Regions from separate parts of the Blautia fusiformis genome, predicted to be linked through region 1. Evidence: riboswitches for the same ligand, from Rfam matches in the RefSeq annotation. Region 1 holds a riboswitch; each other region holds the start of a gene.
What was found. A riboswitch is a leader RNA that binds a small molecule or an ion and turns the genes downstream of it on or off. The one in region 1 is predicted to bind cobalamin.
Positions count from the first base shown of each region.

Region 1 (10,606 bases):
AAGTTTGTCCTGCTCTTCCTTGGATGCAAGATAGCAGTCATTCTCTGTGATCATGTAGTGCATTAACTCATCAACTACGGAAGATACTGCAACAACTTCCTTCTCAGCGATACATGGAAGATTGTTATCGAATGTACATCCGTTTACGATATCCTGAGCTGCCTTACGGATATCAGCAGTATCATCAACCAGTGCCGGTGGGTTACCTGCTCCTGCACCGATTCCTCTCTTACCGGAGGAAAGAACTGCTGTTACAACACCAGGGCCGCCTGTTGCTGCGATCAGATGGATATCTTTATGTTTCATCATAATATTGCTGGTCTCAAGTGTTGGTTTCTCAACTGTGACAGCGATATTATCCGGGCCGCCTGATTCCAGGGAAGCCTCATTTAAAAGATTGATTGCGTAAATAGAAGTTTTAACTGCTGCCGGATGTGGGTTGAATACTACTGTATTTCCGCCTGCCAGCATACCCATTGTGTTGCAGAGAACTGTTTCACTCGGGTTAGTACATGGTGTGATCGCGCCGATAACACCAAACGGTCCCATCTCGATCAGAGTCAGTCCTCTGTCTCCGGACCATGCAGTTGTTGTAATGTCTTCTGTTCCAGGTGTCTTGTCTGCTACCAGGTGATGCTTCAGGATCTTATCTCCTACATTACCCATACCAGTTTCCTCAACACCCATACGTGCCAGTACTTCCGCATTTTCTTTGATCTTCTTGCGGATGCAGGTGATGATCTTTTCTCTCTGGTCCATAGACATTGTCTTAACTACCAACTGAGCCTTCTTGGCTGCTTCGATAGCATCATTCATATCCTTGAAAACGCCATGTTTTCCGGCCGGAGCATCTGCGATCTGCATTTTTGCCATAACTTCCTGTACAATTTCCTGTACCATATTCTCACTTATTGGCATGAGATGTCCTCCTTAATATTCCGTCAAAAATTTATTTCAGGCCAAGCTGAGCCATAACCTGTTTTGTGATCTGAGCAACAAGCTCTGCATCATTCTTTGCTGCATCTGCTGCAGGAGCTGCATCTTTATCACAATCACAGTCTTTTCCAACGAAATCATACTGATATCCTGGGAACTGTTTGTAGTCCTCGCTGTGGCATGCACCGCCGCAGTTGTGGCAGTTCTTGCCGTCTTTGTTCAGGCAGAGGCTTGCCGGATGTTTTCCAGGCATACCGAATTTACGACGGATCGCATAGAGCTTCTCGATGTTCTCTTTGTCGAATTCCTTCGGTCCGCCAAGGAGCTTGGTCTGATACAGAAGCTGTGCGTAGAACTCTACAGACTCCATCTTCATGTATGCAGCGTTAAGGTCTGTGCTCCATGTAAGTGCTCCGTGGTTCTCAAGAAGTACTGCATCAAAGTATGGAAGGTATTTCTCAAGGTTGTCCGGAATCTCCATTGTGGAAGGTGTACCATACTCAGCGATCGGAACACATCCCAGAGCGATAACTGCCTCCGGCATGATCGGCTGTGTAAGCGGAATACCTGCGATTGCGAAAGATGTTGCATAGATCGGATGAGCATGTACAACAGATCCTACGTCCGGTCTCTTCTCATATACTCTCATGTGCATCTTGATCTCAGATGATGGTTTGAATCCCGGGTTAGCCTGGATTACATTACCTTTACCATCTACTTTACAGATGAACTCTGGTGTCATGAATCCTTTAGATACACCTGTTGGTGTGCAAAGATATTCATTCTCAGCTACTTTAACAGAAAAGTTTCCGTCGTTAGCTGCAACCATGTTACGGTTGTAAATTCTCTTACCGATGTCACAAAGCTGTTTTTTGATTTCAAACTCGTTTACCATGCTTAATTTCCTCCTTGAGCATTGGATTGCACTATTTTGTTTCTGAGAACATTTTACCCCATACCACAAAATAAGTCAAGGACAATCCGTTGTTTTATGTTGGTTTCTTGTTGTATTTTGTGTTGTTTTTATTGTTTTTTATATTTTCTGTTTGTAAAGGATCTTTTTTCTGTAATCCTGTATCTCTCAGCCGCCGATCTGGCAGTCCAGGCTGCATACCGCATGCACTGCATTCTTTAACATCTGCATATGTTCTGCTGTAGGCGGAAGGATTCCTTCCATTAAATAGGGTCTGCCAAGTCCTTCATATTTATCCTGCCCCAGTCTGTGGTACGGAAGAAGATGGATCTTGTTTACGCCCGGAAGGGATGCTGCAAATCTTGCGATCGCCTGGATTTCTTCCACAGAATCATTAAATGTGGGGATCACCGGAACGCGGATCACCAGTCTGGTTTTTCCGTAGAGCGCAACCCTTCTTGCATTCTCCAGCATCAGTCCGTTGGCCCGTCCTGTGAATTCTTTGTGTTTTTCCTGATTCATATGCTTGATATCCATCAGATATACATCCAGATAGGGAAGTACCTGTTCGATCTTTTCCCATGGGGCACAGGCCATACTTTCTACCGCTGTGTTGATTCCTCTCTCCTTTGCCGCGCGAAGAAGATCTCTGGAAAAGTCCGCCTGACACATACATTCCCCTCCGGAAAGGGTGATCCCGCCTCCGGAACGATAATAATAGGCACGGTCTTTTTCCACCTCTTCGATCATCTCACGAACTGTCACGTCGCGGCCGATCACTTTATCTTCTCCCAGAACCTTCATGTTCTGAATCCGGTATTCCTGTGATTCCGGATTACAGCACCAGCGGCAGCGAAGAACGCAGCCCTTCAGGAACACGATGGTACGGATACCCGGTCCATCGTGTACTGAATATTTCTGAATATCAAAGATCCTGCCCTTTGTATCCAAATAGTCCATTCGTTACTCCTTTAGAAGCCCTGCTCAGTACGTCTGATGATATCGTCCTGCAGAGATCTGGAAAGTGTAGTGAACAATGCGCTGTAGCCTGCAACACGTACAACCAGATGTTTGTACTTCTCCGGATGCTTCTGTGCATCCAGAAGTGTTTCTCTGTCAACAACGTTAAACTGCATATGCATACCCTTCTGATCAAAGTATCCGCGGATCAGTGCTACGAATTTCTCCAGTCCTTCTCTTCCTGCAAGTGCTGACGGATGGAATTTCTGATTGAACAGCGTTCCGTTGGATACGATAAAATGATCCAGGCGGGATACAGAAGTTGCCGCAGCTGTCGGTCCCTTCACATCCTTGCCGGCTGACGGGGAAACACCATCTGCTACCGGAGTATGTGCGTAACGGCCATCCGGTGTTGCACCGGTCTGTCCGCCAAGAGGAACGTTTGCAGATACAGGATAAAGTCCTGCCTGATAATGTCCGCCTCTCGGGTTCATATATTTCTGAAGCGGCTTGGTGTAAGTATAAGCCACATCTCTTGCAAAATAATCCACATCCGGGATATCGTTTCCAAACTTCGGAACCTCCTCGATCATCTTGTGGATCTCTTCGAATCTTGCTTTCTTCTCCGGAGATGGCTCTGTTCCGAGAGCTGCTGTCATAACAGCTGTTGCGGTCTGCTCATTTACGCGGATGCCATTCTCCTGAAGCTTCTGCATAACAATGGTGGTGATATCTGCTGCAGACTGTGCATCGATACCCTTGCCGTAGTTCCATGCCAGAGCCTCCTTCAGCTCTTCCATGGTCATCTTCTTTTCTTCATATACAAGTTTGCGGATCGCATACAGAGAATCTGCCATGTTTGCAATACCAAATCCCTGAGGACCTGTAAAGTTATAAACAGCTCCGCCTTCCTGAACGGATTTGCCTCGTTTCAGGCAGTCATCCACCATACAGGAAAGGAATGGAAGCGGACATCTCTCCGCATGTGCCACATCAATGGCATTATCAGCATTTACAAGCAGGGAAATGAAATATTCCATCTGTTTCTTATATGCATCATAGAACTCATCGAAGCTCTTCATCTCTGTAACATCGCCGGTCTGGACACTGATCTGTACCCCTTTGTCCATACCATTAGAGAAAACCATCTCCAGCGGACGGCACATGTTAAAGAATGCAGCGTCATGCCAGCCCTCTGTCTTACCTGCCTTCTGCGGTTCTACACAGCCGATGATGTTATATTCTCTGGCATCTGCAAGAGAAAGGCCGCGGTTCTGCAGTGCAGGAATGATAACCTCATCATTGTAATAAGCCGGAAGTCCGATTCCTGTTCTTGTAAGCTCTGCAGCCTTGATCAGGAATTCATGTGGTGATCCGTTCCATACTCTTACAGAAAGAGACGGTGCCGGAAGGTGCACATGCATAGACGCCTGGATGCACATAAAGGAGAGATCATTGGTCACATCCTCGCCATCCTTGTTCTGACCACCTGCGATCAGGTTCTGGAAAAGGCTGTAGCCTGCAAAGCCTTCTGCAGATGCAGCATCACGGCATTTATTCAGGTCGTTTAATTTTACCCATATGCAGTCCATCAGTTCCTGGGCAAATTCTCTGGTAAGATTGCCTGCTTCCATATCACTCTTGTAATACGGATACATATACTGGTCAAAACGTCCCGGAGAAATAGAATGTCCGCTGCTTTCCATCTGGATCAGCTGCTGTACAAACCAGAAGGACTGGCACGCCTCATAGAAGTTACGGGCGCCCTTCGCCGGTACGCGTGTACAATTGGATGCGATCTGAAGGAGTTCCTGTTTTCTGGTCGGATCCTGACACTGATATGCCATCTGCTCTGCGAGCTCGGCATAGCGATGTGCATAGTCGATAACTGCCTGACAGCTCATGATAACTGCTTCCAGGAAACGGGATTTCTTTGCGTAATCACCATCTCCTACATTACACTCATCCAGTTCCTTCTGAGCTTTGGCAATGATCCCTTCATAGCCGATCGCCAGAACTTCTTCATATTTAACGGTTACGTGTCCTACACCATTGTAGAAATAGTTTCCGGGTGTAAAAATATTGTGGTCAATGGCAAGAATCGCTTCCGGTGCCATATAGGAGGTTGCAAGCTCACTGGTAGTCTTGCCTTTCCAGTATTTATGTACCTCACGGAGCTCCGCCTTGGTTTCCTCCGCAATATAAAATGGATCGGCTGTTCTGGTAGCCACTGTATCCAGCTCATCTTCCAGCCACTGGAAAGAATACTCCGGAAACGTCTGACATCCTCTCGGCGCCAAAGTGCTGCTTCCGACGATCAGCTCCTCATCACGGATGATGATCGGAATGTTGTGCAGGATGTGGGCAAATGCCTTGGCTCTGCGGGTGATGATCGGCTCGTCTTCTGTTGCTTTGTAAGACTCTGTGATCAGTTTTGCTCTGGCAGATTCGATCACCGGCATCTTTGCATAAAGATTATCTACAAGATGTGTGATCCTGTCTGTTTTCGGAACATCTGCTATATGAAATTTCTCCATGATTCTCCTTTCTCATAACCGGTTGTTTCTGGTGATCTGTCTGCCTCTACGCTTCCAGAACCGCTCCTGTCCGGCTATGTGCTCATGTAGTTTTATTATACCTTACCCCTACTGCGATGTCAACGAAATCCAACATGTGTTTCTAGCTGTTTTTGTGGGTTTTATCGGTTGTGCCCTGTTGATTTTATTTGTTTTTTGTATTTTTATGTTTTTCTCTATTGACTTTGTTTTTCTGCTCTGCCATACTTGAATTTATATAGGAATTCCTTTGTTTTTCAGAAAAATTTATGCAAAGCGGACATTCGTATTCCGCTCTGTCACATGTTCTCAAACAGTAAAAGAGGTGTATTTTTATGTATCTTTCTGATATGCATACCCACTCCATCGCCAGTGGTCACGGCACGGAATGTACCATCACAAACATGGCACGCGCAGCTGCCGAGAAAGGTCTCCGGCTTCTCGGGATCACTGATCACGGTCCCGGCACTCTGGCAGCCGGAACTTCCTCCTATTTCCGCAGCCTTACCTATTCTCCCAAAAAACATTTCGGTGTAGAATTACTCTACGGAATTGAACTGAATATCCTTGACCGCAACGGAACGGTAGATTTAGATCAGGAATTATTATGTAAACTTGATTACGCCATTGCCAGCATGCATGCCTGGAATTACCGCTGCGGTACCAGAGCCGAAAACACAGAAGCTTTTATCAATGTAATGAAAAACCCCTGTGTAAAGATCCTCGGACATAGTGATAACACTCATTACCCGGTTAATTATGATGCGCTTGCAAGGGCTGCCAGAGAAACCGGCACGATCTTTGAGATCAACGAAGCTTCTCTTGCACCTTATGGCTATCGTGGCGACACAAGAGAAAACTGTTTCGAGATCCTTCGATGCTGCCGCAAATATGATCTGCCGCTGCTTCTTTCCAGTGACAGCCATGGCCCGGAGCATATCGGAGATTTTACCTGTGCTGCTGAGTTTGTTCATCAGGCCATGTTTCCGGAACAGCTGATCCTCAACAACCAGATTCCCAGACTCAGGGTTTTTCTCCAAACCAGAGAATGATCTTCTGTATCTTTTCCGACAGATAACAGATATTGTCCACTCCAAACAAAACAGGCCAGTTCAAACACAGGAATATACATTTTCCTGTATCTGAACTGGCCTGTTTTTTATTTTTCCCGCTGCTTCCGTACAATTTCCGCAAGCTCGCTATATTTACCTGTAACATATCCAAAATTTTCTCTTCTGTGAGGAAGCTTGCACTCGGTGCAGTCTTTAATCCCGCTTTCCGTAAAGCGGAAATTACCACCACATTTATCTCCCAGTGCATATAAAGGACAATAGCAGAACAGACAATTGAAGTTCTCCGGATCTGCTCCTTTATGGCACGGAAAATACTCACAATTTTTGTGGCTGAAGTAAGAGTATTCTTTGCCTTCCCAGTATGGTTTCTCCATGGCTCTTTTCTCCTCTCCTGACATAACCACACATAACTTTTTCCTATAAAAAAGAGGTAGCGATGCCACCCCGGGGTAGAAATATAATCCGTTCATGAGTGCGCGGAGGGAACGAATGTATCCGGAGTAGTATCGCCTGCCATTTAATCATGTATAATTCATATGAACAGGCGCATTCCATAAAAAAATGCCTACTCTCGTAAAAAAGTAGACAACGTCCCAGGGGTGCGGAGTCCCTGAAATGGTTGTTACACTTTACACGGAAGTTTAACCTCGCCATAACAAGCAGGTTTCCTGGCTCCGGGATCATGGCTCCTCTCTCCTTCTCATACATACGTACAATGGACTATGAGATTCGCTCCTCCGTTACAGTGACCGGATCGCTCAGGTTTCACACCTGATTCCCTTTTCTGTGGACTTCTGATAATCAATATATAACTGTCAGCTATCCTCAGCACTTGCTATGTTCAATATGGAATTATACTGACATTATAATAACATCCTGTTAATTATATGTCAATACTGTTTTCAATATTTATACATTTTTGAGCATATTTTATTGCTGTTCACTCCGTTCCATGGGTTTTCAATATTTTTTCCGACGTCAAAAACAGCCCGACAAACTGCTGTCGGGCTGCTGTATTTTTATTTTCTATTGTACGTTCTTATTATACAAGACGTCTTACAGATACAATTGTTCTGTATGTAGCATCATTGCTGATCTTGATCCCATCCTGAGAGTTCGATGCATGAACGATCTGGCCATTACCCATGTAAATAGCCACGTGTCCGCCATAGCAGATCAGATCTCCCGGCTGTGCATCTGCGTAGGATACTTCTGTACCTGCATTCTGCTGCTCATAGGAGGTTCTCGGAAGGCTGACTCCGAAGTTCGCATAGACACTCTGTACAAATCCGGAGCAGTCTGCACCATTGGTAAGGCTTGTTCCGCCCCATACGTAAGGATTTCCCACAAACTGTGTAGCATAATTCACAACAGAAGATCCGGAACCACTGCTGTAAGAAGAACTGTCACTGTCTGAAGATGTATCCTCTGCATTAGATGTGTCCTCTGCACTTTCTTCAGATGCGTCTGTGCTGTTATCGTAATCTGCGTCTGCATTATCCTCTGTATTCTCAGTATCCTCGGACGCATCATCATTCTCACCATTGTCTGCATCTTCATCCACATCCTCGGTGTCATCTTCTGCAGTATCCTCATCTGCATTCTCGATCACGTCGCCGTCCTCATCGTGCTGTACGTCTTCGCTCTCGTCCGCCTCATCCTGCTGTGCTTCCTGCTCTGCCTGACGTCTTGCTTCCTCTTCTGCCTCAGCCTGTGCTCTCGCTGCTGCTTCAGCCTCGGCCTGACGTCTTGCCTCTTCCTCTGCTGCAATACGCTCAGCCTCTAATCTCTGAAGCTCTGCAGTCTGCTCTGCAAGAAGGTTGGCATAATCTGTAGCCTGCTGCTGTGCGTAGGCGATCTCATTATCATAATCTGCGGATGTGGCACGCTTCTCATCCAGCTGTGCCTGCAGGTTCTGGGACTCTGCCTCATATTCCTGCTTCATTCCCTCCAGCTCTGCCTTCTCCTGTGTGTACTGTGCCTCCAGGTTTGCCACCTGCTGGATCGTATTGGAATATTTTTCAAGACTCTTACGGTCCTGCTCATAAGTCTTCTGTGTGTACTCTGCTCTTGTAAGAAGGTCAGACAGGTTCTCTGCATTCAGCATCATCTGGAACCATGCATCGTCTCCACCCTTCTCATAGAGATACTGGATACGTTTCTTCATTGCCTCATACTGCTTCTGCTTGGCATTTTTGGCCTTCTCAAGGTTGGTCTGTGTAGATGCAATGTCGGCTTCCTTATTGGAGATATCTCCCTCCAGTGTCTGGATCGAAACCATCACGTTTACAAGATTGGCATCAAGAGTTGAAATCTCGCCTTCAATCTGTGACTTCTGTGAGGAAAGCTCATCCAATCTGGAATAAGTCGCATTCAGCTGTTCGTTAGTCGCATCCATCTCCTGCTGAAGTGCTGCCTCATCTTCTCTTGTTGCGCTTACGCTGACTACCTGTGCTCCGCTGATGATGAGCGCCAGTGTCAGACATAATATCCTTTTCTTCATGACTGTTCACCCTCGCAATCTGATTCTAATTTAATACAGCGGATCTGACCATCCGCTTCGTTGGTTTTCTTTGTAATACTTTTGCAATATCTTGTTTCAATCTTTTTATATATTAACACAGTGTTATTTGGATTGCAAGGATTTTCTATTAATTAGTTTAAAACTTTGTAACATTTATTAATGATTTTGACATTAAAAAAGGAGAACCCGGGTTATCTCAGGTTCTCCTCTCACGTTTCTTATTTCTATTTGTTACATACAAATTTCTTTCAGCACATCCTGATCAGAACAGATCTGCAAGGATCTGATTGGCTGTCTTGTTCAGATATCCGTTGGGATCGGAAAGAGTGCTTCTGTTCCATCTGAAGTATGCACCGTTTCGGATATAGTTACCACTGGATTCATGATAGTCATATTTGCTGGCTCCAGGATACCTGGACATATAAGTTTCTGCCAGCTTGATCGCCTGGCTTCCGTAAGTTCCGCTTGGTGTCGGTGTTCCGGAAATCTGTACGCCGGCATTCGGTGTACAGTGGAGGATCACAACACTCTTATCGGAACACTGTCCGAGAACGATCCAAGTATGTCCGCTGTTGTATCCGATATCTCCCGGATAAAGCTTCCAGTTTGAGCTTGCCAGCTGAGACTGGGAAACAACGGTACCCATTCCCTTGCCGGAATACAAAGATCCAAGATTTCCGGAAACATCCGTGTACATAGGTCCACCGGATCTGCTCTGCATGATCTGATATACAGACCATCCTACAAAGCCGGAGCAGTCAAGGCCCTTCTGTTCTGTAGCTTCACTGAGATCCATATAATATCTGTAATTATAGGAGCTGGAATTGCTGTCATACCACTGTTTCCATTTTGGACTGATGCCCTTTCTGGTCGCATCTGACCAGTTGTGGCCGCCGCCCCATACGTAAAGAGTCTTTCCTACCGGAAGTAATGCATTGGCAAGGAAATTCTTGATAGTCCTGGAGCTTGTAGCTGTAGTAGTGTTTGGGTTGGTATCCAGGACACCGTTGCTGCCAAATGTATACTTCTTGCCATCGATCGTCTTCGTTCCCGTAGCCATGACACCGGTTGACGGATCGAAATAATATTTATATCCTTTTTTGGAATTTGTGACCCAACCGGTAGCCATCACGCCGCTCTTACTGTAAAAATAATAGGTATCGCTGCCGATCTTCTTGAAGCCCTTATACATAGCTCCCGTGTTTGGATCAAAATAACGCTTCTGCTGTTTCTTATTCGTTGCCCAACCCTTTGCCATATAGCATTTGCTGGTAAAATATCTGGTCACATTCTTCTTGTCTGTAAGGAATACGCTTCTGGCAGCAACACCACTGCCGCTGTAGAAATAATATTTCTTATTACTGATCGTGGCCCATCTCGTTGTCATATATCCGCTGGCGGGATTAAAATAGCGGGTATTGTTCTCGCTGTCTGTAAGCCAGCCTGTTGCCATATAGCCCTTGGCACCATTGACATTATAAAAATATCGTTTGCCCTTGGAATCCTTAACCCAGCGCTTCATCTGCACGCCTGTGGATTTATTAAAAAAATATTTCTTCCCGTTTAATGTAAGCCAGCCTTTTACCTTCTGGCCGTTCCGATAATAATAGGACTTTCCTTTTTCTGTCTTAAAACCTTTTTTGGT
Region 1 covers NZ_JAJEPT010000010.1:79,400-90,005, reverse strand. Annotated here, with positions in the region: gene LKD46_RS10015 (aldehyde dehydrogenase family protein) at 1-918, opposite strand, end outside; gene LKD46_RS10010 (class II aldolase/adducin family protein) at 950-1,831, opposite strand; gene LKD46_RS10005 (glycyl-radical enzyme activating protein) at 2,018-2,809, opposite strand; gene LKD46_RS10000 (glycyl radical protein) at 2,821-5,346, opposite strand; gene LKD46_RS09995 (phosphatase) at 5,700-6,416, shown strand; gene LKD46_RS09990 (cysteine-rich small domain-containing protein) at 6,524-6,811, opposite strand; cobalamin riboswitch at 7,079-7,248, opposite strand; gene LKD46_RS09985 (C40 family peptidase) at 7,480-8,940, opposite strand; gene LKD46_RS09980 (N-acetylmuramoyl-L-alanine amidase family protein) at 9,224-10,606, opposite strand, start outside.

Region 2 (10,606 bases), on a different contig from region 1:
GTCGATAGTAACTGCGGTTGGACTGTGAAGACATTTCCACCAGATCTGCCTCCACAAGTTCGGAAACTGCCTGCTGGAGCTGAAAATAATTGGTGTATTTCCGGTCCAGGATAAAATCGGTGATCTGGGAATTTGTGAGATCCCCATCGGAATTCTGCAGCATATATAAAATAATAAGCTTATAGGTTGTAAAAGGTGATGCCATAAGAATCCTCCTTTTTACTGGCTGCGGGAAAGGGCTTCGAGAGCTTTTCCCTGAAAACTTGCTCTTTCTTTCATCCGGTGATGAAGAAGGTTTAAAACTTCTCGTTTGCGGCTGGCCCATAAAGGTGCGATCAGCAGATCCTTCGGTCCGTCGCCGGTGACCCGGTGGATCACGATATCCGGTCTGAGATGTTCCAGACAGTCAATGACAAGGTTCAGATACTCGTCCCGTTCATAAGTGCGGAAAAGACCGGCTTCATGATCAGCGGCAAGATCTGTACCACGCAGTACATGAAGAAGCTGCAGCTTGATCCCCTGGATATCCATGGCGTTCAGATAAGCCATTGTTTCCAGGATATCCTTCCGGCTTTCGCCGGGAAGCCCCAGGATGGTGTGGACGATTACTTCGATGCCGCCTGCGCGGAGATTTTTCACTGCAGTATCAAAACAGGACAGTGGATAGCCGCGCCGTATATATCTGGCGGTATCTTCATGGATAGTCTGGAGTCCCAGCTCCACCCACACCGGTTTGATCTGATTCAGGGAATAAAGAAGATCCAGTACATCATCTCCCAGACAGTCCGGTCTGGTACCAATGGACAGTGCCACGATATCCGGATGGGAGATGGCTTCTGTGAAGATCTTACGCAGGTGTTCCACAGGAGCGTATGTGTTTGTATATGCCTGAAAATAGGCGATATATTTATGGATTGGGCGTTTGGAAGAGAGACTTTTGATCTGTGTGTTGATCTGCTCTGTAATGGAAAGAGCGGCGTTTGCTGCAAAATCTCCGCTTCCGCCCTGGCTGCAGAAGATGCAGCCTTTTTTGCCCAGGGTGCCGTCACGGTTGGGACAGGACATGCCGCCGTTTAATGCAACCCGGTAGACCTTTTCGCCGTACCGTTCCCGGAGCATATAGTCCAGAGAGTGATAAGGCTTGTCGTTCCAGCGCTTCATTATGCCTCTTTCGGTTCGTTTTTCTCTTCGCCGTTTTCTTCGTTTTCATCTTTCGGTATATAGTTATCGAAGATCTTTACAAAGATCTTTGATTTCCAGTACGCCAGCGTGGAAAATCCCATCAGAATAAAAAGCATGATCAGGATGGATGTAAACCGTGCGTAGCTCACATAAGCAAAAAGCCACATCAGTAGGAGTGGGGACGCAGAGATCACAAGCATCAAAAGTGTCAGCGGAAGATGGCGGACGGACATCAGGAATGCATTTACAAAGGTATTCTTGACGGAATTAAAAAATTTGGAAAGGATCGGATAAATGTACAGAAGGATCATCGCATAGATCAGTGCAAATGCAATGAACAGACTGAAAAGTCCTTTGTACATAGCTCCGCTTCCGACTCTGGCGATCCGAAGATCGATAAACAGAACAGCAGCGGTGAGGAGCATGATGATATTGATGATGGTCGCCTGTTTGAAGTTCTGTTTGAAGGAGTGGAAAAAGCTGCGGGCAATATAGGATTCCTCGTCTCTTGCCATCTTTAGTGTGACATAGTAGAGAGCTGTTATGGAGGCGCCTGCGGTGACAACCGGAATGCAGCAGAGGATGCACAGAAAATTCAGAAGAAGCAGGTCTGCTACGCGTCCCATGAACACGAAGAATTTGTTGTCCATGTTGAAAAAACGATTCATTTGATAAGTCTCCTTTTCTTTTGGATATTACTTTAAGTATACCCAATCACAGCAGAAAAAGCAAATCCCAAATGTTTTCCGGGGCAGTGGAAATGGGAAAATCATGTGTCCGCCATAGAAAGACAAAAAAGAGAAATAGTTTATTAAATTTTCCTAAAAGGCTTGCTTATCACGATTTAGAGTGTTAAAATATCAGTATTGTATTAGACGAAATTCATGTATTTTAAAGGAGCGTAACAATGAGCAAAAAAATCAGGACGGAGGCTGTGGATCATCTTTTTGAAGCGATCCTGTGCCTGAAGGACAAGGAAGAGTGTTATACATTTTTTGAGGATGTGTGCACCATCAATGAGCTGCTTTCTTTATCTCAGCGCTTCGAGGTAGCCAAGATGCTTACTGATAAGCGTACATACCTTGATATTTCCGAGAAAACAGGAGCTTCCACAGCTACGATCAGCCGTGTGAACCGTTCCCTGAACTATGGAAATGATGGTTATGAGATGGTATTTGCACGTATGAAGAAGGATAACGGGGAGCAGGGCGGCGAAGCAGAATAAGGCTTACGTCCATACCGTGATGATAACGGATAATGCTGTAACGAAAAAGAGACAGGCGATCGTGCGTCTGTCTCTTTTTTTTCGGTGCGCCCGGCGACGCACGTTTATGACCGGATGTGAGATCCGGATATTATTTGTCTTTTTTTGAGGAATCCGTATCTTTTGAGGAATTCATGTGGTCGATCATGTTTTCGATGATCATTTTTTTCATGTATACGTCGAAGCTAAGAAGACAGATAAAGGAAAACTGGTGAAGGAATTCCTTATCCTCCGGGTCGGCGTCCTCAAAAATTTCTCCGGCACTTTTGAAACGGCGCATAAGATCCTTTTCCAGGTAACGGATCTGTGACTGCTCCATACTGAAAACCTCCTGGTAGATGTAAGTCATGTCCTTTTCTGTAACGGACTTGAAGTATTTCTCGGTGATCGGTCCCAGAAGGGTCTGGATATCACTGATAGAGAGGATATTCTTAAAATAGTAGATAAAGATCAGCATCAGCAGATGCTCCCGGGAATACCGCTTTTTTTCCGGCGGGGGAAGGAGCTTGTTCTTTGCGTAATTGTTGATCATGGTCTTGGTCAGGATCTTGTCATCATTATGACGCTTGGTGGAAGCGAGATTATCTTCCATAAAGGTTGTGACCTGATCCATGTAAAGAGCAATATTGGGAATTTCATCGGGTTTTATATAATCAAGCTCAGCAATTTTTGCAAAAATGCTGTTCATCATTTCTTTTTCGTTTTCTGTCATCGCATTATCACCTCTGCTCCCTATTATATAGTTTTAAATACTACTTGTAAAGAAACTTTTTTTCAGAGAGGTGGGTTTACCGGAAAGTAAAGTCATGATAGTATATAAAGATACTGTTCATATGGAAAAAGAAATGGAGATCAAAATGAGTATACATGATGCTTTGGACACATTGAATCCTATGCAGCGGGAAGCTGCCGTACATACAGAGGGACCACTTCTGATCCTCGCAGGAGCCGGTTCCGGAAAAACAAGAGTGCTGACCCACAGGATCGCCTATTTAATGGAAGAAAAGGGTGTAAACCCATGGAATATCCTGGCGATCACCTTTACCAACAAGGCCGCCAGTGAGATGCGGGAACGTGTGAATAAAATTGCGGGAATGGGTGCGGAGAGCGTATGGGTCTCCACCTTCCATTCCGCCTGCGTGAGGATCCTGCGCAGACATATTGAGGTGCTGGGCTTTGGCAGTAATTTTACCATTTATGATGCCGACGACCAGAAAACAGTCATGAAGGAAATCTTCCGGAAATTTGATATCAATACCAAGATTTACAAGGAACGAGGCGTTCTTGCTGAGATTTCCCATGCCAAGGATGAAATGATCACACCGGAAGAGATGGAGCTGAATGCGGGCGGTGATCCGGATGCACGGAAGATTGCCGGTATGTATAAGGAATATCAGTCTATCCTCCGGGGAAACAATGCACTGGATTTTGATGACCTGATCGTGAAGACTGTGGAGCTTTTTCAGCATAATCCGGATATCCTGGACTATTATCAGGAACGTTTTAAATATATTATGGTGGATGAGTATCAGGATACCAATACTGCCCAGTTTAAATTTGTAAGTCTTCTTGCTGAGAAATACAAGAATCTCTGTGTGGTTGGTGATGATGATCAGTCCATCTATCGTTTTCGTGGAGCAAATATCGGGAATATCTTAGGCTTTGAGAAGGTTTTTCCTGAGGCTAAGGTGGTGCGCCTGGAACAGAATTACCGTTCTACCCAGAATATCCTCAATGCAGCCAATGAGGTGATCGTCAACAACACAGAGCGTAAGGAAAAACGCCTCTGGACAGAGAACGAAGAGGGCGATAAAGTACATTTCCGTCAGTTCAACAACGGATTTGAGGAAGCGGAGTATGTTGCAGGAGAGATCATCCAGGGGCGCCGCAACGGGAAATTCCAGTACAAGGACTGTGCAGTACTTTATCGGACCAATGCCCAGTCCCGTCTCTTTGAGGAGAAATTTCTCCTGGCAAATGTTCCTTATAAGATTGTCGGCGGTGTGAATTTTTATGCCCGCAAAGAGATCAAGGATCTGTTAAGCTATCTGAAGACCATTGACAATGCCAGTGATGATCTGGCTGTGCGCAGAATCTTAAATGTGCCAAAAAGAGGGATCGGGCTCACCAGCATCGGCCGTGTCCAGGACTATGCGGATATGATGAACCTGAGCTTTTACGATGCGCTCCGCGTGGTGGAGGAAGTACCGTCCATTGGCAGGGCAGCAGGAAAGATCAATGATTTTGTATCCTTTATCCAGGGACTGAAAAGTAAGGCAGAGGCCTATACAGTCCGTGAAACCCTGGAAGAGGTCATTGAGCTTACCGGTTATGTGAAGGAACTGGAGGCAGAGAAAACGGAGGAGGCCCAGGCGAGGATCGAAAATATCGATGAGCTGATCTCCAAGACAGAATCCTTCCAGGAAGCCATGGAGGAGGCCGGACAGCCGGCAACACTTTCTGCATTTCTGGAGGAGATCGCACTGGTGGCAGATATCGATTCTGTTGATCCGGATCAGGATTATGTGCTGCTGATGACTCTTCACAGTGCCAAGGGACTGGAATTCCCAAATGTATTTATCGTGGGAATGGAGGACGGTGTTTTTCCGGGGTATGCTTCCATCTGGTCCGGTGATCCGTCGGATATCGAGGAGGAGCGAAGGCTCTGTTATGTGGGGATCACCCGTGCCATGAAGGAACTGACTTTAACCTGTGCAAAACAGCGGATGATCCGTGGGGAGACTCAGTATAACCGTGTGTCACGTTTTGTAAGGGAGGTTCCACGGGAACTGGTAGATCTTGGACATACCATTCAGGAGAAAAAGCCCAGGGTAGATGATATCGTATCTCCGAAAAGCGCCTATGCCCAGATGAAAATGAATTTCCAGGCAAAGAGCACCCTGCAGAAAAAAGATTTCACAGTGAAGAAGGCGGACAGCCTGGACTATGGTGAGGGAGACACGGTCCGTCATGTGAAATTCGGAGTCGGTATCGTAAAAAATATCGCAGACGGCGGCAGAGACTACGAAGTGACGGTAGACTTTGACAAAGTCGGCGTGAAAAAAATGTTCGCCGGTTTTGCCAAGCTGAAAAAGATCTGAGAGGGATCTCTCCGGGCAGACTATTTCTGCAAAAAACTGTAAAAATCCGGCCTCAAGGTTGTAATTGGAAAACCGGTATGTTAGAATCAGTATCAGCGTAATTGAATTGCTGTGAAGTGGACAGTATCACCGGCACATATGCTGCCGGATACTGTGAGAGGGAATCGGGTAAAAAGCCTGAGCGGTTGCGGCCACTGTATACAGAAGAAGGGATTTCACATGCCATTGCAGAAACTCATGTGAGAAGGCGAAATCCCGATGTCAGAGAGATTCTGGAGAAAATTCTGATACATCATTCATGATCGGCTAAAAGATGAATGGTGTATCAGTTTTTATTTTGCAGAGTTTTTTCTGAGTCTGTAAGTCAGGAAACCTGCTTGACAGTATGTAAGTGGGAGCTTCCGTACAAAGTGTTCCGTGCAGATTTTATGAAGCCCCATCTTTTCGGTTACCCATAGGCAACAGGAGATAAAACAGGCGAAAAGAGAGGAAATGAAATGAAAAACAAGTATGTATCCACAAGAATCATGGCAATGGTAATGGCAGCGGCAATGACCGTATCAGCAGCTCCGGCTGTTTATGCCGCAGAGAGAGCAGACTCCGAGACCATCAAGGAAGACAACCAGCCGGCAGCAGAAGACAGTACAGAGTCTGCAGACACCGAAGATTCTTCCGCAGAGGCAACCAAGACAGAATATCCTCTGACCATCACAACCTATGATTACGATGGAAACGAAATCGAAACCACTTATGAAAAAGCACCGGAAAAAGTCCTTGCTGTATATCAGGGAAGCATTGAGACTATGCTCGCACTTGGTCTGGAAGACCACCTGGTAGCTACCGCAGGTCTTGATAATGAAGTTCCGGAAGATCTCAAAGAAGCATTCTCAAAAACAAATTATCTTGACGAATTTACCCCATCCCTTGAAACTGTAACAATGCTGGAGCCGGACATGATCTTATCCTGGAGCTCTCTTTTCTCTGATAAGAATCTGGGAAATGTAACAGACTGGATCGACAAAGGCTGCAACACCTACTACAACACCAATACTCGTCCGGACGGCGACAGAACACTGGAAAATGAATTCACAGATATCTTAAATATCGGAAAGATCTTCGATGTACAGGACAAAGCACAGGCTATCGTTGATGATGCAAAAGCAGTGATCGACAAAACTCTTACTGCAACTGCAGATGTAAAAGACAAACCAAGCGTAATGGTATTGGAGCCTCTTGGAGATGACATCACAAACTATGGCGTAAAGAGCCTTGGCGGAGATATGGTAACACAGTTAGGCGCAACTCTTGCAAACCCGGATGCTTCCACCGTTGGAAAAGAGGATATCATCGCAGCCAACCCTGACGTGATCTTTGTGGTTTACATGCCATATGCAGGAGATGATCCGGAAACTGTTAAGAACAGCCAGCTTGCAGTGATCCAGGATGATGAGTCCCTGAAGAGCCTTGACGCAGTAAAGAACGGACGTGTTTACCCGATCATGCTCAGTGAGATGTATGCAAGTGCAACACGTACCCAGGACGGAATCGAAACTTTTGCAAAGGGATTATATCCGGACGTAAATCTTGACTGATCGGAGAAAATGCAGTGAAAGAAACAGCTTCACAGAGAAAAAAAGATAAGGTGCTCAGAACATCCATGTATGTGGCAGTTCTCATCGGACTTGCAGGATTCCTTATTTTTTCCATACTTGCAGCCATCACTTTTGGAAATGCGGATCTGTCACTGAAGGATGTATACAGCGTTATCGCTTATAAATTGTTTCATATAAAAAGTCTGTCCGCCTATGCGGAAGGCGCAGTTCATGATGTTGTGTGGCTGATCCGGCTGCCTAGAGTCCTTCTGGCTCTGGCAGTTGGAATGGCTCTTTCCGTGTGCGGCGTGGTGATGCAGGCTATCGTGCAGAACCCGCTGGCAGACCCGTATGTGCTGGGTATCTCATCTGGTGCATCTCTGGGTGCCACACTGGCCATCATGCTTGGAATCGGAAGCTTTCTTGGCGGAAACTCTGTGGGAATCACAGCTTTCATTGGCGCGATGATCACTTCTTTTGCGGTGATCGCCATTGCAAACATGGGTGGAAAGGCAACTTCCGCAAAACTGATCCTTGCGGGAATGGCGGTCAGCGCAGTCTGTTCTGCTTTTTCCAATTTTGTCATTTATATTACCAATGACAAAAATGCGGCAACAGAAGTTATGAAGTGGAGCATGGGAAGTCTTGCCGGAGCAAGCTGGACCAGAGTGGGTGTAATGCTTCCGGTCACGCTGGTGTGCGTGGCTGTTTTCTGGACGCAGTACCGGAACCTGAATCTGATGCTTCTGGGAGATGACGTATCCATTACCCTTGGAACAGATCTGCACAGACTGCGGACTTTTTATCTGATCGTTGCTTCTGTTATGATCGGATTTGCCGTGTACTGTGCCGGTGTAATCGGATTTGTGGGACTGGTGATCCCTCATGTGGTCCGGATCCTTTTTGGAACAGATCACAGAAAACTGCTCCCCTTAAGTGCGCTTCTTGGTGCATCGTTTCTGATCTGGTGCGATGTGGCATGTCGTGTGATCCTTAAAAATTCCGAGATGCCCATCGGTGTGCTGGTATCCATTATCGGTGCTCCCTGCTTTATTTATCTGCTTGTGCGGAAATCCTATGGATTCGGAGGTGCCCGGTAATGAAGATCACCACAGAAAATATTCAGGTTGGCTTTCACGCCAGACAGATCCTGAAGGGAATCTCCATGGAATCCCAGGATAAGGAACTGGTAGGAATCATCGGACCAAACGGAAGCGGAAAATCCACTTTGCTGAAATGCATTTACCGTATTCTGAAACCAGACGCAGGAGCCGTGTATCTGGACGGCGAGGAGCTTCATTCCATGAGTGTTCGAAGCTCTGCGAAAAAAATGGCCGTGGTGGCACAGCACAATTATTATAATTTTGATTTTACGGTTCGCGAGGTGGTTCTTATGGGGCGTGCGCCTCATAAAAAGACTCTGGAACGGGACAATGCAAAAGATTACCAGATCGTGGATGAAGCGCTGAAAACCGTACAGATGGAGGCGTTTGCAGACCGTACCTTTTCCACTCTTTCCGGAGGAGAGCAGCAGAGGGTGATCCTGGCAAGAGCACTTGCCCAGCAGACCTCTGCACTGATTCTGGATGAGCCTACCAATCATCTGGACATTACCCACCAGATCATGCTGATGGAGCTGGTGAAAAAACTTAATGTAACCGTGATCTCCGCTATTCACGATCTGAATATTGCAGCAGCATACTGTGATAAGATCTATGTACTGAAGGACGGAGTTCTGGAAGGTTACGGAACGCCGGAAGAAGTCCTGACCCCGGAGCTGATCCGCAGGATCTATAAAGTAGAAGCGGAGATCGTTTACGACAGCCGCGGAAAGATGCATATTTTGTTTTTATGATTCTGGCTGTGAGGCGGGATGCATAGAGGGAAAAAGATGAAAAAGATCGGGATTTTGACATGCCTTAATTCCAATGATGTGTGTACCAGGGCAGGATGTCTGTCTGCATTTCGGGAAAGAAGAGATTTTTTTTCCGGCTATCCGGAAGATACGATTCTGGCAGCTGTGATGACATGCAACGGATGCAAAGAAACCAATGCAAAAGAACCTGCTGAAGATGAGGGGATTTTGGAAAAGGCAGATCGGCTGGTCATTGAAAAGATCAGCGTCATCCATGTCGGGGTATGCCGTCTGAATGAGGAAAAAAAGGAATGTCCGCGGATAACACAGATCTGCGGTCTGATAGAAGAACGCGGGATCAAAGTGATCCGAGGAACCCATAAAGAATAAGAGAAAACCGCCGTATCTTTCCGGAAATGCCGGAAATACGGCGATTTTTTTACAGAATGTTTCTGCGAAAATTTGTGTAAGTTCTGGTAAAACCAGACATATGGTGGTATAATAAGAACATTAAAAAAAGGCTCGGGTGCAGCGACCTCAAAAAACGCTGCGCTGCAGATTTACTGACAGAAAGTACAGCCGAACAGAAAGAAAGGATGGTGCAGTGTTATGAATTTAAATACAACAAAACTTGAAGAACTGCTCGCAACACTGAAGAAAAAAGAAGAAGAGAAAGATAAGAACACAGTCCTTTGGGTACTGGCGATCATCGGTGCTGTTGCAGCTGTTGCCGGTATTGCGTTTGCAGTATACCGTTTCTTCGCTCCGGATTATCTGGAAGATTTTGAAGAAGATTTTGATGATGACTTCGATGATTATTTCGAGGATGAGGAAGAGTAAGAACTTTCACTGCAGAGGCTGTTTTGAGCAGATCAGAATGGCTGTCTGTTATGTATGAATATGAGAAGCGGATAATTGAAGCCCCGGCGCGATACCGGGGCTTGATTTTTGAAGACGGACCGTGAAACGCTGCACTAGTTATAAAACAGAAAGAGGATTTATGAAAAAAGGTGAAATTTACGAAGGTATTATAGAAAAAGTGGAATTTCCAAACAAAGGTTTTGTTTGGGTTGATGACCAGAAAGTAATTGTAAAAAACGGAATCCCGGGACAGAAAGTCCGGTTTATGATCAATAAGAAACGTTCCGGCCGGGCGGAAGGACGTCTTCTGGAGGTCCTGGAGAAATCTCCCCTGGAAACAAGAGAACCTGCCTGTCAGGAGTTTCCGGCATGTGGCGGCTGCATGTACCAGACCATGAGCTATGAGGCACAGAAGGAGATGAAGGAGCGTCAGGTGAGGGAACTTCTGGATGGGGCAGTAAGAGAGAGCCTGGCTAAGATCGGGAAGAATGGTGATGGGACAGAAGAAGCTGAGGCTGCAGATCGTTTATATCACTGGGATGGGATTTATGGCAGTCCTATTGAGTTCGGGTACCGCAATAAGATGGAGTTTTCCTTTGGGGATGAGTATAAGGATGGGCCGCTGTCCCTTGGACTTCACAAGAAGGGAAGCACTTACGATATCCTGAATACGGATGATTGTAAGCTGGTCCATCCGGATATGACGAAGATTCTGGTCTGTGTGCGGGAGTTTTTCCTGGAGCGTAATGCC
Region 2 covers NZ_JAJEPT010000012.1:120,063-130,668, forward strand. Annotated here, with positions in the region: gene LKD46_RS11430 (DUF4364 family protein) at 1-205, opposite strand, end outside; gene LKD46_RS11435 (tRNA modification radical SAM protein MnmL/YtqA) at 220-1,161, opposite strand; gene LKD46_RS11440 (YesL family protein) at 1,161-1,850, opposite strand; gene LKD46_RS11445 (YerC/YecD family TrpR-related protein) at 2,090-2,407, shown strand; gene LKD46_RS11450 (DUF1836 domain-containing protein) at 2,538-3,158, opposite strand; gene pcrA (DNA helicase PcrA) at 3,304-5,547, shown strand; cobalamin riboswitch at 5,646-5,941, shown strand; gene LKD46_RS11460 (ABC transporter substrate-binding protein) at 6,045-7,139, shown strand; gene LKD46_RS11465 (FecCD family ABC transporter permease) at 7,154-8,239, shown strand; gene LKD46_RS11470 (ABC transporter ATP-binding protein) at 8,239-8,994, shown strand; gene LKD46_RS11475 (CGGC domain-containing protein) at 9,031-9,384, shown strand; gene LKD46_RS11480 (hypothetical protein) at 9,604-9,834, shown strand; gene rlmD (23S rRNA (uracil(1939)-C(5))-methyltransferase RlmD) at 9,995-10,606, shown strand, end outside.
Region 2: another riboswitch for cobalamin. It lies ahead of LKD46_RS11460 (ABC transporter substrate-binding protein); the one in region 1 lies ahead of LKD46_RS09990 (cysteine-rich small domain-containing protein).

Region 3 (10,606 bases), on a different contig from region 1:
TTCCCCTATAAAACTGCATCCAACAGTTTTTTTGTATATGAATGCTGCGGATGATAAAAGATCTCTTCAACCGTTCCGTTTTCCACTATTTCGCCGTCTTTCATGATCGAAACATCATCTGCGATCTCTGCCACCACACCCAGATCATGCGTAATAAATAACACGCCCAGATTTTCTTTCCTGGATAGCTGATAGATTTCTTCCAGGATCTGCTTCTGTACGGTTACATCCAAGGCTGTCGTCGGCTCATCTGCGATCAGATAATCCGGTTTCATGGACATGGCAATGGCGATCATAACACGTTGGCACATACCACCAGACAATTCGTAAGGTTTTTTCTTCATCAGTTCTTCCGGATCACGCAGATTCATCATCCGCAGACTTTCCAACGCTGCTTCCCTTGCCTGTTTTTTGCTCATTCTGCGATGTTTTCTCAGTCCTTCCAGAAGCAGTTGTTCAACTGTAAAAAGCGGATCAAGAGCAGCAGTCGGATCCTGAAAGATCATTCCGATCCTGTCTCCGTATAACTGTCGTTTTTCTTTTCCTGATAACTTCAGAAGACTCTTTTCGTTCAGTGTCACATCTCCGGATATCACCTTTCCATTTCCTGCAAGCAGATTCATGATCGTCAGAGAGGTAACTGACTTGCCGCTTCCACTTTCTCCCACCAGAGCATGGATCCTTCCGCGTTTTACTTCCAGGCTGACATCTTTTACTGCATGAACCATTCCGTGAGATGTCTGAAACTCCACATGTAGTCTTTTTACCCTTAGGACATCATTTTTGGGCTGTTCCATTCTGTATTCCCTCCCCCAGATAATTAAATGCCAGAACAATGATCATGATCAGTATGCCCGGATAAAACATCAGTCTTGGATAAGTCTGGATATAACTTCTACTGTCACTGAGCATGATCCCCCATTCCGGTGTCGGTGCCTGCACACCAAGGCCGATAAAGGAAAAACCGGCAATTGACAGAATGATCGAACCGATTTCCATTGTTGCCAGTGCGATCACAGATGGCAGGATATTTCTCAATACATGCCTAAATATGATCCTTGCGTGGCCGCAGCCGCCGGCTTTTAGTGCGGTCATATAATTTTTATTTTTTTCCTGAAGTGTCAATGCTCGGGCAAGCCTTGCATATTCTGCCCAGGATACGACCGATAAGGACAGAATCAGATGAGCGCCGCTGGCTCCTACGGTTCCTGCAATGGCAAGTGCCACAATAAAGACCGGCATAGCCATAAATACATCAATGATCCTCATAATTATGGAATCGATTTTTCCACCTACATATCCGGCAAACAGTCCGATCGGCACCCCGACACATACAGTGATCAGAAGCACCGTAAAGCTATAGCTCAGTGAATACCGGCTGCCCCAGAGAAGTCTTGATAAAATACATCGTCCCAGCTGATCAGTACCTAAAGGATATGCCGCCGACGGATTCTTTAATTTTATCGAAACATCCACAAGCAGTGGATCATGCGGCGCTAATACAGGTGCAAAAATAGCTGCCAATGCAAAAATTATGACCACCATCAATCCTATTTTTGTTTTCGGTGACCGGAATACCTGTTTCCAGTACAGATTCTGGATCATGCTTTTTTCTGTTTTCTGCTTTCTTCTGCTTCCCATTCTATGATCTCTCCTTTACTTTAACTGGATTCGCCGGTCAATCGCAGAATAGGCGATATCCACAAGAAAATTTAATACTACAATGCCAACAGCCAGAATAAAGATAAAACATTGCAGCACCGGAGTATCTTTTGAGATCACGGATTTCAATGCCAGATTTCCGATTCCCTGAATTGAAAAAATACTTTCTATCACAGCTGAGCCACAGAAAAAACCGATCACAATTGATACCAGACGTGTCAGCACAGGAATCAGGATATTTTTCAGACCATGACGCAAAATTACATTTACAGATGACAATCCCTTAGCTCTGCTGGCACGTATGTAATCCTGCTTCAGCACCTGTATCATATTGGTACGAATCAATCTCGTCATAATTCCAAAGAAACTGATATCCATGGCAAATGCCGCAAGAATCGGGATGCCTCCGGCATCTCCTCCGATCACGGAAATCACTTTTAGCTTTACTCCAAATATATAGAGCAGCATCAGACCGATCCAGAAAGATGGCATAGATACACTGAGGGACGACAAAATGCGAATGACTTTATCCAGAACTCTGTTTTCATAAATTGCCGACAAAATTCCAAGAGGGACTGATACGATCATCAACAATAAAAACGAAGTAACTGCCAGTTTAAATGTCTGTGGAAAATATCTTTTTAATTCCTCAAAAGCCGGTTTTCTGGTAGAATATGATTTTCCAAAATCGCCATGAAGTGCCTGATCCAGCCATTTCCCGTATTGTACCAGCACCGGCTGATCCAGTCCTTCCTCATGCCGTACTTCTTCTACCTGCTCCGGTGACGGATGCTCATATTTTTTCTCCGCCAGCACTCTGGCAGCATCACCTGCCGATATAAAACTCAGCATAAAAATAATAAATGTAACCGCCAGCACTACCGGAATCATAAATATAAAACGCTTTGCAATTACTTTTCCCATCTTCATCTCTCCTCATTTTTTATCTGTTTATTGTTTTTAAAATAAAAAAAGCTGATATGATCCAGCATCATATCAGCACAAAAAACAAACCTCCACCTCAGGCAGAGCTTATTCCTTCTGTATCCCATCCGAATCAGAATTCTTCTGTCAAAAAGGCAAGTCTCCTGACTCCAGTTCTTCCTACTTACCATCTTCCCGGATCTCTCCAGTGATATTTTGGTTTTCGTCCCTGTCACAGTAGCGGTGGCTGTTCTGGCATTTCACCAGATTCCTTATTAAGTACTTTGTACACCCTTCTGACTATTCAATTTTCATAGTTGCAATGAATAAATATTATAATATCATACTTTTCTTTTTATATAAATAGTTTTTTGTCAAATATAAAATATCTGAACGTTTCATAGTGAAACCCGGATATTTTCTGCCTGTATTATTATAGATCCCTTAAGTAAATAACATTATGTATGAACGGTGACTTCTTTATATTTCCGTATAATGATCATATAACTTACGAATAATAAAACAGCTGCACTGCTCCATGCACAGATCTCTGCATAGTATATTCCATCTTCACCGATCAGTTTTGGCAGCAGCAGCGCAACACTGACACGCATTATAAATTCTGCAATGCCGCTGGCAAGCGGAATCAAAGTATTACCCAGGCCCTGGATAGCGGAACGATACACATACAGCAGATACAGCACCCACAAAAAGACAGCCATGATAAACAAATACTTATATGCTATATCCAATACCTGTCGGGTCTGATCCGGTTCACCGGATACAAACAGGGACAGTACATTACGTCCAAACAGTACCATCATGCCGGAAATGAAAGCCGAAGTGAGCACTGCCATATAAGTGCCGCTGCGCACGCCTTTTCGAATCCTCTGGTATTTTTTTGCACCAAGATTCTGGCCCACATAGGTTGTAATAGCATATCCATATGAAACGGCAGCCATCTCCAAAACCCCATACAGCTTGTTCGATGCCGTAAATCCCGCCACAAACAGAAAACCAAATCCATTGATCACATACTGTACCACAAGTCCTCCCACGGAGATGATCACATTCTGTATCGCAAGAGGAACCGCCAGTTCCAAAAGCCGCAGGCTCATAGAGGGCTGCCTGTAAAAGTCCTTCTTTTCCAGGCGGATATCCGGGATTTTACGTAATACGATCAAACAGTACAAGGCAGAAAATCCCTGCGCGATAACGGTCGCCACTGCTGCTCCGGCTATACCCCAGCCAAAAACCGCCACAAATAACAAATCCAGTCCCACATTGATCACTGCTGCCACTGTCATTGCGATCAACGGAGATCTGCTGTTTCCAAGTGCCCGAAGGATCGCTGCAAATATATTATAAGCAGCTATGATCGGGATTCCTGCAAAGATCAGCCGCAAATATAGCATTGTCAGATCAATGACATTATCCGGTGTCTGTAAAAATAAAAGAACATGATAAACTGTACCTTCACTTACTGCGAGTACGACCACAGACAGTAATGCTGTCATGATATAGCTTTTCGCTACTGCACATTTCAGATTTTCCTTTTCCCTTGCTCCATAATACTGAGATACAAGAATAGAAAAACCCTGTGTGATACCTGTCATAATCCCCAACACCAGCCATACCAGCCAATCTCCGGCACCTACTGCCGCCAGTGCTTTAACTCCTACCACTTGTCCGACGATCATGGTGTCTGCCATTGTATAAAACTGCTGAAAAATATTTCCAAGCATCATTGGTATGGCAAAAGTTATGATCAGTTTTCCGGGAGATCCGGCAGTCATATCTTTTTCATTAGTTCCCATAAGAATCTCCTTTTCTTTTCATCCTTGACCGCTATTTTACAAGGGACTCTTACGAAACACAAGCCTATTTTTTCACAAAGTTTTTCTCATATTTTTGGTAGCTATTACATCTTTATAATCATTATTTTTAATGGATCATCTTTGCCACGCCTATCTTAAAACTCTTTCTTCTTCATGGCGCTCATACTATACTTATACGAAGCAAACCATATAAGCAGACTTAGCACAATGAGGGCAATCCCGATTTCAAGATCCCCTATTCCCCCTATCATATGCAGAATACTTTCTTTTAATCCCAAGTTAGTCTTCACAAAAGATCTAATTGTATAACAAATCGCAAAAATAATTAAAATTGCGATTGGCAGCACAATTCGCCCTTTCTCTCCTTCGAACCTTATCCTGATCGCGATCATAATTCCCGCAATTGCCTGAAACACAAAAAATGTGATCAACTCCATTGCCAGCATTTCCAGATCAAACACCTCTTCAGGATTTATGAGTACCATAATTCCTGCACAGATCATTCCAATGCACCATCCACATGCTGTCATGATAAAGGAAAAAATATATTTTTCTCTGACATATATTTTTTTATTTACGGGTAAAGAAAATAAATATGTGTAACCATGGCCATTTTCATCATAACTGATCGTATTACCTGAATATATCGCCAGAACAGATGGGATATACATTGCAATGAAAGCAGCTGCCTTTTTTCCTGTAAGTATAAAAAACAATGCTACAAACACTAACACCAAAAAAAGATTACCACCCTGTCGAAAAAACAATCGAAAATCCTTTTCCAAAAGCCCTCTGATTCCTTTCATCATCTTTCGCCTCCTGTCAACATCAGGATCACCTGATCGAGTGATCCGCTCTCTACTACGATTTCCGGATAATTTTCTATATAATACTGCTTCTCGTTCGTCAGACAGGCAACTCCAAAAAACTCTTTTTTCTCTTTCAAAAGATACCTTTTGTCCACTGCCTGATATTGTTCCTCACTGACCTTCAACACTGCATATTTTTCAAGAATCGTATCCATCGCTTCATGAAGTACAATCTTTCCTTTATGTATCACATAAATGTCATCACACAGATGTTCTAAGTCCGAAGAAATATGTGAGCTGATCAGGATACTTCTCTCCGGCTCTTCTTCCATATACTCTCTTAAAATATCCAGCATCCTTTCCCTCGCTCCGACATCAAGCCCTGCTGTCGGCTCATCCAGCATCAGGAATTCTGCCTGATGTGTCAATGCAACGATCAGATTCAGCTTTGCTTTCATTCCTGTTGAGTACTCTTTTATAAATTTATCCAACGGAATCTGATATTCTTCACACATCTGATGAAATTTTTCTGCTTCAAACTTTGGATATAATTTGGCAAGGACTGCCTCAACATCTTTCCCTTTCAAGTATCCACTGAATCCGGTTTCTGCCAGGACAACTCCCAGCTCTTCTTTCTCTTTTTCACTTAACTCTTCCGGTATTTTTCCCAGGATCTTTATCTCACCGGCATCATAAGAAATGAGTCCGAGCACTGCCTTGAACAAAGTACTCTTACCGGCTCCGTTCTCTCCAACCAGACCGGTGATTCTTCCTTTTTCTACATTTAACGAACAGTCTAACTGAAATTCACCGTAGCTTTTCTTTACTCCTTTGATCTCCAACATAATCATTCATCCTCCATGATGAGTTCAAACAACGAACGGATCTCTTCCTCTTTCATTCCGCAGCGCCTTCCCTTCTGAATTGCTGCTTCCAGATCCGCCTCAACCTCTTTCCTGCGCTCTTCTTCCATCAGCTGTGTATTCGAAGCCGCTACATACGTTCCTTTCCCATGAACTGTGACTGTCATGCCCTCTGCTTCCAGATTGTCATATGCTTTCTTCACAGTAAGTGCACTGATCTTCAGTTCCTTTGCCATTGTTCTCACGGACGGCAATATATCATTTTCTTTTAACTCTCCGGAGATGATCTGCGCCTTGATCTGCTCCATGATCTGTTCATAAATTGGTACCATCGATGTATTATTGATTATAATCTTCATATGTTCCCTCCTGTTGCAAACAGTATATAACAGTATAATACTGTTGTCAACTGTTATATACTGTTTTGCAGTAGTTGACTGCCGGGATATATTTTTTAGCACGAAAAAAGCACCTCTCGGTTTTCTGATTATTAACTCTGAGAAGTGCTCTTGTTTTATATCTAATTTTAGTACAGCTTTGCACCTGCCGGGATTCTGTCATCTACCATCAGAAGGTTCAGTCCTTCATGACCATCTTCCTCAGGTACTGCTGAGATCAGCATACCCTCGGAATCGATTCCCATCATGAAGGAATTCATTCTGATCAAATGCTCTTATTTTATTTCTTTTTAACTCATTCAATGTTAAAAGTATAGTTTTTGTTTCTGTCTTCATTATCCTGCTGCTGAAGATAAAACATTGCCTTTTGAGTTTCAATCTCCGCTTTCAGTTCTTCTTTTGTCGGCAGGTATAATTTGTACTTGGAAGCAAATAATTGTTCATTGTCATGCATAACAGAATAACGGGCAATATCATCATCTGTATCGGAACAAAGAACAATACCGATTGTTGGGTTATCGCCCTCACTACGTTTCAATTCATCATACATACGGATATACATATCCATCTGTCCTACATCTTGATGTGTTATCTTTTCTGTTTTCAGGTCGATGAGGACAAAGCATTTCAGTATGTAATTGTAAAACACAAGGTCGATATAATAGTCCTGTTTCTCCGTATGGATATGCTGCTGCCTTGCCACAAAAGCATATCCCTTTCCAAGCTCCATCAAAAATTTCTGCAAATTGGAAAGAATACTTTTCTCAAGGTCACTCTCTGTAAAATCTGTATTCTGCGAAAAGCCTAAAAACTCCGCAACTACCGGATTCTTGATAAACTCCAACTTATCATTCTGATACGGTGCAGTCAGTTCCTTCATTTCACTTTCTACAAGCTCTTTTTTCTGAGTTTTGAGCATACGGTAATAATACTGAGAAGAAATATTCCTCTGCAAAGTACGGACACTCCAAGTCTGTTTTGCGGCTTCTTTCTCATACCAGTCGCGAGCTGCCTTCTCTTTAACCTGTAATAATGTTGCATAATGCGACCAAGACAGTAACCCAACAGATTTTCCAGACGATGTCTGGAAAATTTCAGGATAGGTCTTATAGAAAGAATAAAAGCTATATAGATTCGACTTTGTATAACCTTTTCCATATTCAGCCGATAATTCTTTTGCTAACTTTTTTATAATTTCAGCTCCATATTTTGCCCTATCCTCGCCCTGCAATTCTTCACTTGCAATTCTATAACCAAGGAGCCAATTTCTCTGTATAAGCGTTGTATTGACCGCTCGATATGCAGCTTTTTGTGAAGATTCGATAATCCCACACATATCTTTTAAGATGTCATCGGTTTTAACAAAATTATCCATAAAATTATTTTGACCGATTTTTTCTAATTTATTCTCCATAGCTACCGCTCCTTTGGATTTCATTTTCAAATTATTCGCTTTCCTGCATATTCTCATCAGCTTTTGCAATCATCTGTCTGTACTGTTCTTTCACTCTTTCCGGTGCAAGTATCTGTACTTTGCCATTGAAGCCAAACACCCAACCGAAAAAAGTAGGACTGGCTGATACTTCGGTCTGTACTCTGAAAGACGTCATATCATACGCAAGGGTTGTCACATCTTCTCCGAAACGGTCAACCATTGTTTTCATCAGGCTGTTATCACACCGTAAATCCACCAAAACTTTCTCGCCTGAGAACATAAAGAAAACTTCCTTTGTGTAATTCTCAATATCAAAATCATCAGGCATAGGAATAATGTCCTTAGCCAGTATCTCCGGCTTAGAAGCAATACGGTCTACCCTGAAATTGATAACCTTGCTTTTCTTCTCTGAATATCCGAGAACATAATAATAGTCCCCACACCAGAGAAGTTTATACGGACTGAACTTATACACTTCGCCCTTATTCTTCAGAACCTTTTTCTTCAATCCGGTATAATCATAATACTGAAAAGAAATCTGCTTACCTGCATTGATGGCATCATTTATAGCGTCGATGATATAATATATCTGCTCATTATCCGGCTTAATTCGATTGACCACATAGTTATTACGTTTCAGCTTTGCCACCTGTCCCGGACTGGTCATCGTATGTATCTTCTCAATCAGGGTTTCGCTTTTCTTCTTTGTAATGAACTTCGATGACTCTACTGCATCTATCAGCAGTTTCAGTTCCGGCAATTCAAACTTACGACTGGCTACAAAGTATTTGCTCTGAGTAGAATGGATAGTAACAATGTCCATCCCAAACTCCTGAAGTGCTGCAATGTCTTTTGTGACTGTAGTTCTATGTGCAGATATTCCGTACTCATCATTCAATATATTGATTAACTGTGTTGTGGAAAGAGGATTTTCTTCATCAGTTCTTTCCAGTAAAATCTTTTGTAAATATAAAATCCTTGGCTTTGTTTCCATAATTTTTATATACCTATCGCTCCATCAATAGTATCTGTCTACTTTTTCTTTTTAATCTTAGGTGCTGACAATTCATCGTACATTGCATTAAATAGTCCTGTTAAAAATTTCTTATTATCCACATCTTCTACAAGCAGCATTTCCTTTGCCCCATCATACGGCAATTCATAAGTAGCTGTCGGCATATATGAAATTGCTGATTTTATCGGTTTTACAAGTAATCTGTCATCATAAATTCCGCCGACAATTTTACCACGATAATAAATAATATATTCGCCCATCATCGCACGGTAAGTAATCTCGTCCAATTCTGCCAACTGCTCTAATACAAATTCCAAATATTCTTTACTTGATGCCATTAGTTGTCCTCTGACCTAATTTCATTTTACTCAATTTATGCCTTCTTTATTGGGTGTCTTATTACTGTTTTGCATTTCTCCGGTGCAACTTTTCTTGGGTCTGATAAATAGATTTCGTGATGGCGTCGCTCACCAGTAAAATCATTTACATAACCGTTTTCTTCAAGATATTTATCCATCATTGCCACGGTTGCAGGTTCATCATCAAAAGCTCCTATATGCATTATTTGTACGCACAAACCTTCGTCAATACTCAAGAACTCTGCACCAGAGCAATCCATCTTTTTCTTTTTTGAAGCAGTTTCCACCGCCCAATCAAAATCTTTCTTTGCAATAAAATCAGGCATACGAATAATAGAAATCCAGTTGAAAGCTGATTTGTTGGTATAATCTACACTTTCAACATTGTCCTGCCACCAAAATCCCTCAAGCGGTGGTACAACATATTCAAAAAATCCGTCTATTTTGTAATCCGTCTTATAACTCATCTTGAGAGTATAGGCAACAGCATACAAAACACCAATAGCAGTTTTATATTCCTCGCCTTCTTCATTAGGATTTCCTTTACCTCGTACTGCTATATAATTTGCCTTTGGAATTGCCACAATCTGCGGCTTATTCTTCGGCATATAAAATTCTTTATATTCTTTCTTAAAATCGAATGCCATTCATCATTTCCTCTCTGAAAAATCATTTTACTTACCTTATAATTTATAAAACACAATTTGTATATATTTCAAATAAGGCTAATAGGAATAAATCTTCCATTGTTTCTATGACTTCTCCATCGTATCCTCCCGGAGAACCGTATGATTTATCAATGTTTTTATTTTTATTCCCATAGATTGCTGAAAACTCTGCAATAACAGTAACCAACTGGCATGTTTCTATTCCTTCGCAACTTTCAAAATTATATTCTACCGACAACTGCTGAATTGGTGTAGCCTTTTTGTCATTACTATTAAACGCATTAGCCAAAACATCTGTAATATGATTTTGATACTCAAACTCTTGATGTGGAATTGGTTTAGCAGCATAGTATTCTAAGCTACGAGTAAAATACTTCCCTCCATCGTAAAAAACACTTTTATCATCAGGGAAGCGTTTATTTAGCACACTTTCTATTGCAACCAAACACTTTTCATAAATACTGTACTCACTGACTCGTAAATCCAAACCGCAATATTCCAAAATTCTATTTTGAACCTCTTTAGTACAACAGCAAAATTCTCTATACATCTCTCTGTTGTAATAAAACAAATCATTATACATCGTGGCTATTGCACATAATGGAATAAGCCCTCTATCCTTATAATATTTAGAG
Region 3 covers NZ_JAJEPT010000016.1:49,908-60,513, reverse strand. Annotated here, with positions in the region: gene LKD46_RS13470 (ABC transporter ATP-binding protein) at 6-797, opposite strand; gene nikC (nickel transporter permease) at 778-1,641, opposite strand; gene LKD46_RS13460 (ABC transporter permease) at 1,657-2,586, opposite strand; cobalamin riboswitch at 2,724-2,897, opposite strand; gene LKD46_RS13455 (MATE family efflux transporter) at 3,045-4,403, opposite strand; gene LKD46_RS13450 (ABC-2 transporter permease) at 4,559-5,233, opposite strand; gene LKD46_RS13445 (ABC transporter ATP-binding protein) at 5,230-6,078, opposite strand; gene LKD46_RS13440 (GntR family transcriptional regulator) at 6,081-6,455, opposite strand; partial or broken gene LKD46_RS13435 (methionine--tRNA ligase subunit beta) at 6,623-6,742, opposite strand; gene LKD46_RS13430 (PDDEXK nuclease domain-containing protein) at 6,790-7,908, opposite strand; gene LKD46_RS13425 (helix-turn-helix transcriptional regulator) at 7,940-8,923, opposite strand; gene LKD46_RS13420 (TfoX/Sxy family protein) at 8,962-9,282, opposite strand; gene LKD46_RS13415 (GyrI-like domain-containing protein) at 9,318-9,950, opposite strand; gene LKD46_RS13410 (hypothetical protein) at 9,994-10,606, opposite strand, start outside.
Region 3: another riboswitch for cobalamin. It lies ahead of LKD46_RS13460 (ABC transporter permease); the one in region 1 lies ahead of LKD46_RS09990 (cysteine-rich small domain-containing protein).